Linked DNA regions of Skermanella rosea. The protein of the gene in region 1 interacts with the protein of each later gene in a pairwise test. Links are inferred from orthologs where the notes say so. Each region holds a gene or a part of one and is shown on either strand. Other genes may lie near its edges.

The links.
Region 2: the proteins of leuS (region 1) and ligA interact in binary tests that used the Escherichia coli proteins (3 or more experiments, as listed by UniProt). The link is inferred for Skermanella rosea from one-to-one orthologs.

Annotation. Positions count from the first base shown.
Region 1 is NZ_CP086111.1:6,036,683-6,044,322, reverse strand. Bases 2,821-5,926 are described here. They hold leuS (leucine--tRNA ligase), read right to left. Parts: upstream 5,609-5,926; coding sequence 3,032-5,608; downstream 2,821-3,031. Other genes in these bases: JL101_RS28300 (DUF3576 domain-containing protein), read right to left, coding at 5,738-5,926; holA (DNA polymerase III subunit delta), read right to left, coding at 2,821-3,003. Outside these bases: JL101_RS28315 (ABCB family ABC transporter ATP-binding protein/permease), read left to right, coding at 1-1,812; more of holA, read right to left, coding at 1,972-2,820; more of JL101_RS28300, read right to left, coding at 5,927-6,340; JL101_RS28295 (GIY-YIG nuclease family protein), read right to left, coding at 6,772-7,065; JL101_RS28290 (porin), read left to right, coding at 7,226-7,640.
Region 2 is NZ_CP086111.1:4,352,727-4,358,948, reverse strand. What follows is about bases 970-3,968. They hold ligA (NAD-dependent DNA ligase LigA), read right to left. Parts: upstream 3,527-3,968; coding sequence 1,412-3,526; downstream 970-1,411. Other genes in these bases: recN (DNA repair protein RecN), read right to left, coding at 3,526-3,968; JL101_RS20360 (acylphosphatase), read left to right, coding at 1,124-1,408. Also shown: pyrF (orotidine-5'-phosphate decarboxylase), read left to right, coding at 1-47; JL101_RS20370 (phosphoribosylanthranilate isomerase), read left to right, coding at 57-698; JL101_RS20365 (2TM domain-containing protein), read left to right, coding at 713-958; more of recN, read right to left, coding at 3,969-5,205; JL101_RS20345 (outer membrane protein assembly factor BamD), read right to left, coding at 5,214-6,035. UniProt on the Escherichia coli protein: DNA ligase that catalyzes the formation of phosphodiester linkages between 5'-phosphoryl and 3'-hydroxyl groups in double-stranded DNA using NAD as a coenzyme and as the energy source for the reaction.

The DNA.
Region 1 (7,640 bases):
ATCCTGAACGAACGCCCCTCCGACGCCCCGGCATTGCCGTCGGTGGACCGCAGGGTCTTCAGGCTGATGCTGCCGTTCCTGTGGCCGCGCGACGACCGCGGGCTGCGGGTCCGGCTGGCGGTGTCCATGACGCTGCTGTGCCTGACGGCGGCGCTCAACGCGACGGTGCCGATCCTGTTCGCCCGCGCGGTGGACAGGATCTCGGCCCCGGCGGGGGCGGAACTGGCGGCGATCCCGGTCGCCCTGCTGCTGGCCTACGGCGCCATGCAGTGGCTCGCCAAGGTATTCAACGAGCTGCGCTGGGCGCTGTACGGCCCGATCGAGCAGCGGATGCAGCGCCACATGGGCATGGCCGTGTTCCGCCATGTCCACGAGCTGAGCCTGCGCTTCCACCTGGGCCGGCGCACCGGCCAGATCAGCCGGGTGCTCGACAACGGCATGCGCGGGATCCGCGAGCTGCTGTTCGACGTGGTCTTCCTGATCCTGCCGCTGTTCGCCGAGATCGCGATCATCTGCGCCGTGCTGCTCGGGTCGTTCAGCGCGGCCTTCGCCGGGATCACCGTGGCGACCCTGGCGCTTTACGGGGTCTGCCTGGTGATCGGGTCGGAATGGCTGCGCCGGCGCCAGCGCCGGGCGGTCGCGGAAGGCGCCGAGGCCCACGGCAAGGCGGTGGACAGCCTGCTGAACTATGAGACGGTCAAGTATTTCGGCAACGAGGAGCATATCGCCGGCCGCTACGAGGGGGCGCTGCGCGAGGTCGAGCGGCTGACCATCAACGCCATGCTGTGGCGCAGCCTGACCGGAATCCTCCAGGTCTCGATCCTGGGGGCCGGGCTGACCGCGATGATCCTGCTGGCGGCGCGCCAGGTGGCGGCCGGGGCCATGACGGTCGGCGACTTCGTGCTGGTCAACACCTACCTGCTCCAGCTGATCCGCCCGCTCGACCGGCTGGGCCAGCTCTACCGCTCGATCAAGCAGTCGCTGACCGACGTGGAACAGATGCTGGAACTGCTGAACCAGCCCGCCGAGGTGGCCGACGCACCGGACGCGACCACTCTGCCCGACGGTCCCGGCCGGTTGCGGTTCGACCGGGTCGGCTTCGCCTACGACCCGCGCCGGCCGGTGCTGAGGGACGTTTCGTTCGAGTTGCCGCCGGGCGGGACGCTGGCGATCGTCGGGCCGAGCGGCGCCGGGAAATCGACGATCGGGCGCCTGCTGTTCCGGTTCTACGACCCTACGTCGGGCCGCATCCTGTTCGACGGCGCCGACATATCCTCGGTGACCCAGGCGAGCCTGCGCGCCGCGATCGCCGTGGTGCCCCAGGACACGGTGCTGTTCAACGACACGATCTTGTACAACATCGCCTTCGGCCGGCCCGGCGCCTCGCGCGCGGATGTCGAGCGGGCTGCCCGCCTCGCCCGGATCCACGACTTCGTCGCCGGCCTGCCCGACGGCTACGACAGCCTGGTGGGCGAGCGCGGGCTGAAGCTGTCGGGCGGGGAGAAGCAGCGGGTCGCGATCGCCCGCGCGATCCTGAAGCGGCCCCGCCTGTTCCTGTTCGACGAGGCGACCTCCGCGCTGGACAGCCACACGGAGCTGGCGATCCAGCAGAGCCTGCGCGAGGTCAGCCGCGGCACCACGACTGTCGTGATCGCCCACCGGCTGTCCACGGTGGTCCATGCCGACGAAATCCTGGTGCTGGAGGATGGCCGGGCGGTGGAACGCGGCACCCATGCGGCCCTGCTGGCGCGGGACGGTGCCTACGCGGCGCTGTGGGCGCGCCAGCAGGCCGACCGCGACGCGGCGGAGTGAAACTGGGGTCCTTTGCCACAGATAACGGCGATGGGCAGCGATGCCGCCCGGGTCGCGTCTCTTTCTACTTCCTATACTTCAGGCGCGGGCTTGACCCGCGCATGATGAAAAGGGAGCTTTCGCTTGTCCGGCCCGCTATGCATCACCATCGGCCATCGCTCAGCGGCGGCTGCGGGCCAGGACGGCGAGCTGGAAGAAGGCGCGGGCGCAGATGGTCTCGTCGGGCATGTTGGTCCGCTTGCAGTCGGCTTCGGCGTCGGTCAGGCGGTCCAGGCCCTGGCGGAGTGCCGCCGGGGTCCAGCGCCGGACCTGGCCGGTGAACTGATTCTTGACCTTGAAGAACAGCGGCGGGCGCAGGGTGGCGACGGCGCGCTCCACCGAGTCGCCCTTCTCCACCTGGGCCACGACCAGCTGGAGCCGCTGGAAATGCCGCTGGGCGGAGCGGAGGATCGGCACCGGGCTCATGCCTTCCGCGAACAGGCGGCGCAGCGCGCGGTCCACCCCGGCGAAGTCGCCGTCCCCGGCGGCCCAGGAGGGCGCGTCCATCTCCAAAGCACCGCTGTCGCCGATGCAGGCCTGGGCGTCCTCCAGCTCGACCCGGCGGGCGTCCCCGCCCATGTAGGTCACCAGCTTCTCGACCTCGCCCCGCGCGATCATGCGGTCGCCCACCAGGTTGGCCGCCAGGAAGTCGCGGGCGTCGGCGCTGACCGTCAGCTTGTGGGCGGCCAGCATGCCGGCGATGGTGTCGGCCAGCGCCGATTCGTCCTCCACGTAGCAGGGGATCGGGGCGCCGGCCGGGGCGTTCTCGAACAATGCCCGCAGCTTCGATCCCTTGGACAGGTCGCCGGCCTCGACCACCACCATGCTGTCGCCGCCGGGCAGCGACTCGAACAGGGAGGCGAAGGCGCCGGTCACGCCGTCGTCGGCGTCGCGGATGCGGATCAGGCGCCTGCCGCCGGTCAGGGACAGGGCGGCCACCTCGTCGGCCAGCCGCGCCGGGTCCTTGGCGATGGCGGAGCCGAGCATGTCCACCACGCGGAACGGGTCGTGCTGGTCCTCGACCACGCCGCGCGAGACGGTGTCGGCCCGTTCGCGCACCAGGCCGCCGTCGGGGCCGTAGAACAGCACCGCCCGGACGTTGGGGTCGGGACGGCGGACGAACCCCTCGATCCGGCCGGCCGGGATTTTCATCGCCTACACCATCCGATCGGCCGCCGGGTCACACCACCACATTGACGATCCGGTTGGGCACGTAGATCAGCTTGCGGACCGGCTTGCCCTCCATCGCCCGCTGCACGTTGGCGTCGGCCAGCGCCGCCTCGCGCGCGGCGTCCTCGGCGGCGTCGCGCGGCAGCGGGATCTGGGCGCGCAGCTTGCCGTTGACCTGCACCGCGACCACGACGCTCTCGTCCACCACCAGGGCGGGGTCGGCCTCGGGCCAGGGCGAGTCGGTCAGCAGGGTCGAATGCCCCAGGCCCTGCCACAGCTCCTCGCCCAGGTGGGGCATCATCGGGCCGATCAGCTTGACCAGGGTCTCGAAGCCCTCGCGCAGCACCCAGTCCTCGCCGGCGCCCTTGCCGTCCAGCTCGGCCAGCGCGTTGGTCAGTTCGCGGACTCGGGCGACGGCCTTGTTGAAGCGGAACTTCTCGACGTCGTCGCCGAAGCCGTCGATCGTCTTGTGGACGATCCGGCGGACCGCCTGCCCCTTGTCGGAGATGGCCGCGGGAGCCGGAGCGCCCGCCGGGGCCAGGGGCACCACCGGCTCGGTGATCAGGCGCCAGACGCGGGCGACGTAGCGCCAGGCGCCGTCGATGCCCGACTCGGTCCATTCCAGGTCGCGTTCCGGCGGGCTGTCGGACAGCAGCAGCAGCCGCATGGTGTCCGCGCCGTAATTGTCGATGATATGCTCCAGACCGACGACGTTCTTCTTCGACTTGCTCATCTTCTCGAGCCGGCCGGCCTCCACCGCCTCGCCGGTGCCGCGCTTGACGGTCCGGCCGTCGCGCTGCTCGACCTCCTCCGGATAGAGCCACTGGCCGGAGGCGTCGCGGTAGGTCGCGTGGGTCACCATGCCCTGGGTCATCAGCCCCTCGAACGGCTCGGCCACCGCGAGATAGCCGCAGTCCTTCAGGGCGCGGGTGAAGAAGCGGGAATAGAGCAGGTGGAGCACCGCATGCTCGACGCCGCCGATATACTGGTCGACCGGCAGCCAGTAGTCCGCCGCCCCCCGCTCGAACGCCGTCGCCGTGTCGTGCGGCGAGCAGAAGCGCGCGAAGTACCAGGAGCTTTCGAAGAAGGTGTCGAAGGTGTCGGTCTCCCGCCGGGCCTCGCCGCCGCAGGTCGGGCAGACCGTGTGCTTCCAGGTCGGGTGGTGGTCCAGCGGGTTGCCCGGCTGGTCGAAGCTGACGTCGGTCGGCAGTTCCACCGGCAGGTCCTGTTCCGGGACCGGGACGATGCCGCACTTTTCGCAGTGGATCACCGGGATCGGGCAGCCCCAGTAGCGCTGGCGGCTTACGCCCCAGTCGCGCAGGCGGTAGATGGTGGTGCCCTCGCCCTTGCCGGCCGCTTCCATGCGCTCGATCACGGCGCGCTTGGCGGCCTCGACCTCCATCCCGTCCAGGAAGGCGGAGTTCGCCAAGTGGCCGGGGCCGACATAGGCCTCGGTCCCGACCTCGAACGCGGCCGGGTCGGCACCGTCGGGGACGACCACGGGCAGGACGGGCAGGCCGTACTTGCGGGCGAAGTCCAGGTCGCGCTGGTCATGGGCCGGGCAGCCGAAGATGGCGCCGGTGCCGTATTCCATCAGCACGAAGTTGGCGACGTGGACCGGCACGGTCCGGCCCTCGACGAAGGGGTGGATCGCCTTCAGTCCGGTGTCGAAGCCCAGCTTCTCCGCCGTCTCGATCGCCGCCTCGCTGGTGCCGATGCGGTTGCATTCCGCGATGAAGGCCGCGAGGTCGGGATTGGACGCCGCCAGCCGGGCCGCCAGCGGATGGTTGGGCGACACCGCGACGAAGCTGGCGCCGAACAGCGTGTCCGGCCGGGTGGTGAAGACCTCTATCTTCTCGGGGATCTTCTCGGGATCGTCCGCCAGGTCGAAGGTGAAGCGCAGGCCGGAGGACTTGCCGATCCACTTCTCCTGCATGGTCCGGACCTTGTCCGGCCAGCGGTCGAGCGTGCCGATGGCGTCGAGCAGCTCGTCGGCGTACTGGGTGATCTTCAGGAACCACTGGCTGAGCTTGCGCTTCTCGACCGGCGCGCCGGAGCGCCAGCCGCGCCCGTCGATCACCTGCTCGTTGGCCAGCACGGTGTTTTCGACCGGGTCCCAGTTGACCCAGCTTTCCTTGCGGTAGGCCAGGCCCGCCTTCAGGAAGTCCAGGAAGATCTTCTGCTCGTGGCGGTAATATTCGGGCGCGCAGGTCGCGATCTCGCGCGTCCAGTCATAGGCGAGGCCCAGCGTCTTGAGCTGGGCACGCATGGTCGCGATGTTCTCGTAGGTCCAGGTCGCGGGATGCACCTTGTTGGCGATGGCGGCGTTTTCCGCCGGCAGGCCGAAGGCGTCCCAGCCCATGGGATGGAGCACGTTGAAGCCGCGCGCCCGCTTGTAGCGCGCCACCATGTCGCCGATGGCGTAGTTGCGGGCGTGGCCGACATGGAGCCGCCCCGACGGGTAGGGGAACATCTCCAGCACGTAGTATTTCGGCCGGGAGGGGTTCTCGTGGGCGACGAAGCTTCCCCGCTCGTCCCAGACCGCCTGCCACTTCGCTTCCGTTTCCTTGGAGTTGTACCGCGACATGAACCATCCCTCACCGCGCCCCGATGCCCAAGCAGGGCGGGCGACGCATCACCAACGCACTATCGACTATCGTCGGCCCCGGCCGATCGTTCCCGCCGGAGCCCTGAAAAAACCCGCCGGCCGGGACGCCTACCGGCTGTCGGCGGTCTGCGCGATCCGGATCTGGCGGGCCCGCGTCAGGATGGTGTCCTCCAGCCGGCTCGCCGTTTCCGTGCTGACCCCCGAGTCCCGCCACTCGCCGCCGTTGGGTCCGGTTCCGGCGCGCTGCTGGCGGAAGACGCTGACCCGCACCCCGTCGGCGCGAAGCTGCCGGTCGAGGATGTAGAGGTTGACCTTGAACCGCTCGTTCGGGGTTTCCGGCGGGGAATACCAGTCGGTCAGGATCACGCCGCCGAACGGATCGGCCGAGGCGATCGGCATGAAGGCCAGCGTGTCGAGCGAGGCGCGCCACAGATAGCTGTTGACGCCGATGCCCTGGCCGTCCTGCGGCCCCGACTCGGCGCGGCGCGGGCCGAGCAGCGTGAAGCCGCCCTCGCCGCCGAGCAGGCTGCCGTAGCGGTACCGCTTGTCCTCGTCCGGGTCGGGGAACTTGGCTTCCGGCTGGACGCCGCCGCAACCGCTCAGCAGCAGCGTTGCGCCGAGCACGCCCAGCAGGGCTGCGGCCGACTTGCGCCGGGTCGGCGTCCCCGGTTTGTTGCGCGTCCGGGCGGTGGAAAGCGGAAAACGGGCCATTTTGTCTGACATCTCTGCGGTTCGGGCGCCGGAAATTAGACCAAAGGCGTGTGCGAGCGCAAGCGATCGGTCAAACGGGATGCTCCGACGGGCTGCGGCCCTTCCGCCCGTTCCGCACGTGGGACGATGGCGGGGGCGAGCCCGGTCATGACGGAAGGGGGGAGCGGAAGGCGGCACCCGGCCTCTGCCTCTGCCTCTGCCTCTGCCCTTGCCCCCGCCCTGCCCTGCACTTCGCCTTCCCCATTCGTCGTCGCCGGGCTTGACCCGGCTATCCCCCGCAGGCGGCAGCGAGGCGCCTGTACGCCGGGAGATGACCGGGTCAGGCCCGGTCATGACGGGAAGGGGGGGAGCGGGTGCCTGTTGGGAAGGGCGAACGGGTGCGCCGTGACGGAAGGGGAAGCGGGCGCCGTGGCGGGAAGGCAAGGCGCCGGTCACTTCATGAGGTCCTCGTACAGGTCCCTCCAGTCCGGATTCGCAGCGACGATCAGTGCCACTTTCCAGGCCCGCGGCCAATGCTTGATGTTCTTCTCGCGCTGGATCGCCACACGAATGTCGTCGTACCGCTCGCCCCACACCAGACGCTGGAGATTGTAGCGCTTCGTGAAGCCGTCCGACGTGCGTGCGCGGTGCACATAGGCGCGCCGGGCAAGATTCGAAGTCACACCCACATAGAGCGTCCCTTCCGGGCGGTTCGCCATCATGTACAACCAGCCGCCAAGCTCCATAAGCGTTTCTCTCCGTTCTAGTTACCACATAAGTGGCAAAATTGTTACGGTCTCAGGTTGTCTATGGCAGCGCGATAGAAAGCATTTGCTGCTCATACCCCGAAAATCACAACAATAGGCCGAACGGTCGATAGACCAGAAGTCATTACGGGGAAAACTGATGCGCAAGCTCCTTCTCGCCACGACCGCCACCGCAGCTGTCTGCGCGTTCGCCGCGCAGGCCCAGGCACAGGTCACCGTCACGCTCGGCGGCTACACCGAGTTCTTCGCCGCGACCTTCGACGACGACACCGGGTCGGACCGCACCAGCCGGGAGTTCCAGCTCGAGACGGAGATCGTCGTGAAGGCCGACGGCAAGGCCGACAACGGGCTGCTGTACGGCACCAAGATCGAGCTGCAGAACAGCACGCCCAACGGCGGCACCGGCGTCGGCACCGACGAGGCCTCGGTCTATCTGGGCGGTACCTGGGGCCGGCTGGAACTGGGCGACTTCGACGGCGCCTCCGATACCCTGAAGATCTACGCCCCCGTGATCGGCGTGGAGCAGATCGACGGCGACTACCCGGATTTCGCGG
Region 2 (6,222 bases), 1.7 Mb from region 1 along the record:
CGCCGGACCCGGCAGAGGCCGCGCGCGCCATCGTCGGCGAACTTTAGGAATCGCACATGTCTGTTCAGGTGAAGATCTGCGGCGTCAGCCATCCGGGCGCGGTCACGGCCGCGGTCCAGGGCGGGGCGCGCTATATCGGGCTGGTGTTCTACGAGCGCTCGCCCCGGCACGTGGCGCCGCCGCTGGCGGCGGAGTTGGCGCGGATGGTGCCGACGGGAGTGAGGACGGTCGGGCTGTTCGTCGATCCCACGAACGAGTACCTGGAGCATGTGGTGAGCCAGGTGCCGCTCGACCTGATCCAACTCCACGGCGACGAGACGCCGGAGCGGGTCGCGGAGATCCGCGCCGCCTTCTCCATGCCGGTGATGAAAGCGATCAAGGTGTCCTCCGCGGCCGACCTGGACGCCGTCGACGCCTATGCCGCGGTGGCCGACCGGCTGCTGTTCGACGCCAAGCCGCCGGCCAAGGTCGCCGCACTTCCGGGCGGCAACGGCATCGCCTTCGACTGGACCATCCTGACCGGGCGGACCTGGTCGAAGCCCTGGATGCTGTCGGGCGGCCTGACCGCAGGCAACGTCGCGGAGGCCATCGCGGTCAGCGGCGCCGCGTCGATCGACGTCAGTTCGGGGGTCGAGGACCGGCCGGGCCACAAGGACCCGGACCTGATCCGCGACTTCCTGAAGGCCGCCGGCCGCTGATCCGGGCTAGGGCCATGGAAGAGCTGCCGTCCGAAGGCGAGGTGGAGGAACGGGACGAGGCCGGCCCGGCGAAGCGCCGGCTGCGCGGCTTCCTGAACCACCTGATCATCTATTTCTCGGCCATGATCCTGCTGGTGCCGATCAATTTCCTGCTGACGCCGGGCAGGGTCTGGTTCGTCTTCCCCCTGGTCGCGTGGGGAGCGCCGCTGGCGATCCACGCCGCCTTCGCCATGGGGCTGTTCGACCGTTTCAAGCGGTGAAACATGATGGATCGTAGGTCGGCCTCGGCCGCAGGCCGACGCCGACAGCGTGGCCGGAGCGTTGACGCAGGGTGTCGGCGTTCGCCCTGACGGGCGAATGCCGACCTACACCACTGTTCGACCGCTTCAGGCGGTGAGTGGGAAAAAGGAAGCGCGAGGGTACCCATGAGTGACACCAAGGCAGTCAACGTCACGGTTTCGGGCAAGGTCCAGGGCGTGTGGTACCGCGCCTGGACGGTCGAGGAGGCGCGCTCCCGCGGGCTGGTCGGCTGGGTGCGCAACCGGAGCGACGGGACGGTCGAGGCGGTCTTCGCCGGGCCGGCCGGGCAGGTGGACGACATGGTCGAGGCCTGCCGGCGGGGGCCGACGCACGCCCGGGTCGCCGGCGTGGCGGTCGCGCCGGCGGGGTTCCCGAGCGTGGACGGGTTCGAGCAGCGGGCGACCTATTGACCCCTACTGCGAGGCCACGAGGTCCAGCCACTCCTGCTCGGTCAGGGTGGTGAGGCCGAGGTCGCGGGCCTTGGTCGCCTTGCTGCCGGCATCGGCGCCGACCACGACATAGTCGGTCTTGGACGAGACGGAGCCGGCCACCTTGGCGCCGAGGGATTCTGCCCTGGCCTTGGCCTCGCTGCGGGTCACGGTTTCGAGGGTGCCGGTGAACACGACCGTCTTGCCGGCGATGGGCGAGGACTGGGTCCGGGGCGGCACGAAGTCGGTGACGGTGACCCCGGCGGCCAGCAGGTCTTCCAGAACTTCCAGATTGTGCGGCTCGGCGAAGAAGCCCAGCAGGTCGTCGGCGACCGAGGGGCCGATCTGCTCGATCCCGATCAGTTCGCCATAGGCTTCGGAGCCGTGGACCTGCGCCGCGGCCATCTGCTCCCGCCAATGGTCGAAGCTGCGGTAGCTGCGGGCCAGCAGGCGGGCGGTGGTCTGGCCGACCTGGGGAATGCCGAGCGCGAAGATGAAGCGGTCGAGCGGGATGTCGCGGCGGGCGTCGATGCTGTCGAACAGCTTGGCCGCCGACTTCTCGCCCCAGCCGTGGCGGTTCTTCAGCCGGGTCAGGCTGGCGGCGTCCTTCTCGCGCAAGCGGAAGATGTCGCCGGGGCGGCGGACCATGCCCTCGTCCCAGAATTCCCGGATGATCTTCTCGCCCAGGCCCTCGATGTCGAAGGCGTCGCGGCTGACGAAATGGCGCAGGCGCTCGACGGCCTGGGCCTCGCAGATCAGGCCGCCGGTGCAGCGGCGGATCACCTCGCCCTCGGGCCGGACGGCGGCGCTGCCGCACACCGGGCAATGGTCGGGGAAGACGTAGGGCTCGGCTTCGGCCGGGCGCTTGTCCAGGACGGCCTGGACGATCTGCGGGATCACGTCGCCGGCGCGCTGGACGACGACCAGGTCGCCCTTGCGCACGTCCTTGCGCCGGATCTCGTCCTCGTTGTGCAGGGTGGCGCGGCTGACCACGACGCCGCCGACGGTCACCGGCTCCAGCTCGGCCACGGGGGTCATGGCGCCGGTCCGGCCGACCTGGATGGTGATGTCCTTGAGGCGGGTCTGGGCCTGCTCGGCCGGGAACTTGTGGGCGATGGCCCAGCGCGGCGCCCGGCTGACGAAGCCCAGCCGGTCCTGCCAATCCAGCCGGTTGACCTTGTATACGACGCCGTCGATGTCGAAGGCGAGGCTGGAGCGCCGCTCCTGGATCCCGTCGTAATAGCGCAGCAGCGCGTCGGCGCCGCAGCACAGCGCCGCCGGCTGGTTCGGGCGGAAGCCCCAGTCCTCCAGGCGCCGGCGCACCTCCCATTGGGTGGCGCCCAGCGGCTCGGACACCTCGCCCCAGGAATAGCCGAAGAAGCCCAGGGGCCGCGACGCGGTGATCCTGGAGTCGAGCTGGCGCAGGCTGCCGGCGGCGGCGTTGCGCGGGTTGGCGAAGATCGGCTTGCCGGCGGCGGCCTGGCGCTCGTTCAGGGCCATGAACTCGGCCCGGTCCATGTAGACCTCGCCGCGCACCTCCAGGACGTCGGGAACCGGGCCGGGGAGTTGCTTCGGCACGTCGCCGATGGTCCGGACGTTGGCGGTGACGTCCTCCCCCTCCTGGCCGTCGCCGCGGGTGGCGGCGAGGACGAGCCGGCCCCTCTCGTAGCGCAGCGAGCAGGACAGGCCGTCGATCTTGGGCTCGGCGACGAACTCGACCTGGTCGGCTTCCTTGATGTTGAGGAAGCGGCAGATGCGCTGGACGAACTCGTGGACGTCCTCGCCCGCGAAGGCGTTGCCCAGCGACAGCATCGGCACGGCGTGGCGGACCTTGGCGAAGCCCGCGGCGGGGGCGGCCCCGACCTTCTGGGAGGGGCTGTCGCCGCGCTTCAGCTCGGGGAAGCGCAGCTCGATCGAGTCGTTGCGGCGGCGGAGCGCGTCGTAGGCGGCGTCGGAGATCTCCGGCCGGTCCTGCTGGTGGTAGAGGGTGTCGTGGTGGGCGATCTCCGACGCCAGGGCCGCCAGTTCCTCGGCGGCCTGTTCGGGGGAGAGTTCGTCGGCGGGGATGTCGCGGACGGCTTCGCGGGCACCCGCCGTCATCAGCCGTGCCCCGCGATCAGGCTTTCCGCCGCGGCGCGGGCCTCTTCGGTGACCTTGGCGCCGGAGAGCATGCGCGCGATCTCCTCGCGCCGCTGCCTGTCGCCCAATTCCACCACTTCCGTCGTCACCCGTTCCTCCGAATCCTGTTTCTGGACCTGCTTCTGCACCTTCAGGTGATGGGCGCCGCGCGCCGCCACCTGGGGACTGTGGGTCACCACCAGCACCTGGCGGTCGCGACCCAGCTTGGCCAGCCGCTCGCCGACCGCCGCCGCGACGGCGCCGCCGATGCCGGTGTCCACCTCGTCGAACACCAGGGTGGGCACGGTGCCGACCTGGGCCAGCACCACCTTGAGCGCAAGCATGAAGCGCGCCAGCTCGCCACCGGACGCGATCTTGTTGATCTGGCCGGGCGGGGAGCCCGGGTTGGTCGCCACCAGGAAGGCGACGCGGTCGATGCCGTCGGGACCCCACGAGGACTCGTCCAGCGGCTCCAGCGTGGTGGTGAACCGGGCGCGGTCCAGCTTGAGCGGCGGCAGCTCGCGGGCGACCGCGGCGTCCAGCTTGGCCGCCGCCTTGCGGCGGAAGTCGGACAGGCGTTTCGCCGCCTCCAGATAGGCGTCGCGGGCCTGGGCCGCCTCGCGGGCGAGGCGTTCCAGCGCGTCGCCCTGGTCCTCGATCAGGTTGAGGCGGCGCGACATGTCCTCGCGCAGCGCCGCCAGCCTGTCGACGTCCACATTGTGCTTGCGGCCGGCCGCGCGGAGCGCGAACAGACGCTCCTCCAGCTTCTCCAGCGCGTTGGCGTCCATGTCCTCGTCGCTGGAGAGCGCCTGGAGGGTGGCGACGGCGTCGGCGACCTCCGCCAGGGCGCGGTCCAGGGCGCCGATCACCGGCTCCAGCCGGCCGCCGGCCTTGTCGATGATCCGCATCAGCGCCCGGTGGGCGCCGTTGAGGCCCCGCTCGACCCCGCGCTCGCCGGCCAGCTCGCCGAAGGCGGCGTTCAGCGCCTCGACCACCTTCTCCCGGTGCATCATGACCGTGCGGGTCTCGGCCAACTCCTCCTCCTCGCCGGGACGGGGCCGGAGCTCGTCCAACTCGGCGACGGCGTGGCGGAGATAGTCCTCCTCCGCCCGGGCGCGGGCGATCTCCTCCGCCGCCTCCTCGCGCGCGGCCTCGACCTGGCGCCAGGCGCGGTACGCGGCCGAGACCTGCGCGCCCATGGTGGCGAGGCCGGCATAGGCGTCCAGCACGGACCGGTGGGTCTGCGGGTTGAGCAGGCCGTGGGTGTCGAACTGGCCGTGGACCTCGACCAGCGTCTCCCCCAGCCGGCGGAGCAGGGTCACGCCGATCGCCTGGTCGTTGACATAGGCGCGCGAGCGCCCGTCGGCCGTGACGACCCGGCGCAGGACGAGGGTGTCCTCGATCTCCAGCCCCTGCTCGCGCACCAGGGCCACGGCCGGGTGGTCCTCCGGCAGGTCGAACTCCGCGGTGACGGAAGCCTGGTCGCTGCCGTGGCGCACCAGGGTGCTGTCGCCCCGGCCGCCGAGCGCCAGGCCCAGCGCGTCGAGCAGGATCGACTTGCCCGCACCCGTCTCGCCGGTCAGGACGCAAAGCCCCGCGTTCAGCGACAGGGACAGACGCTCGATCAGGACGACGTCGCGGATCGACAGCGCGACCAGCATGGGCTGCCTTAGAACACCGAGGCCCAGGCCCGGCTGATCCATGAGTTGCTGCTGCTCTCCGGCCGCACGTTCGCGTCCACCAGCAGGGCGTAGCTGTCTACGTACCATTCGCTGCCCGGAAAGTTGTGACCCAGCACGGCCGCCGCCGCCTGCGCCTCGTCCACCACGCCGAGGGCGAGGTAGGCTTCGGTCAGGCGATGCAGAGCTTCCGGCACGTGGCTGGTGGTCTGGTATTTCTCGATGACGGTGCGGAAACGGCCGATCGCGGCGTTCTGATGGCCTTGGCGCAGGTAGTAGCGCCCGATCTCCATCTCCTTGCCTGCCAGATGGTCATTGGTCAGGTCGATTTTAAGCGCCGCATCGCGGGAATAGGGCGATTCCGGGAAGCGCCGCGTGACCTCGCCCAGCGCGTCGAGCGCCTGTTGGGTGATTCGCTGGTCGCGGCCCACGTCGGTGATCTGCTCGTAATAGGAGAGCCCCTTCATGTAATAGGCGTAGGCGATGTCGTCGCTGCCGGGATGGAGCTGGATGAACCGGTCCAGCGCGATGATCGCATCGTCATATTCCAGCGCCTGGTAGTGGGCGTAAGCCGCCATCAGCTGCGCCCGGGTCGCCCACTGCGAGTAGGGGTGCTGGCGCTCGACCTCGTCGAACAGGCGCGCCGCCTCCTTGTACCGTTCCTCGTCCATGGCGGTGGCCGCCTCGGAATAGATCGTTTCGACCGGGCGCTCGACATAGGGCGCCTCCTCGGTCGACGCACAGGCGGCGAGGCCGAGGCCGAGCAGGGGAGCGGCGACCAGGCGGATCAGGGCGGGAGACAGACGGGTCATCATCGACATTTCACACGGGGTACGGAGTTGGCGCCTGTATAGCACGCTCCAACCCGGACGCGACACCGTTTGGAGCGCCGGGTCGGGAGGGAGTGCCTGCGACGGTGCCGCCGGTTCGGTTAATTTGTCGAAAACCCTGAAGCATTCCAAGATGACAAAGTTGAGGAGTTCGGCTGGAACGTTACCA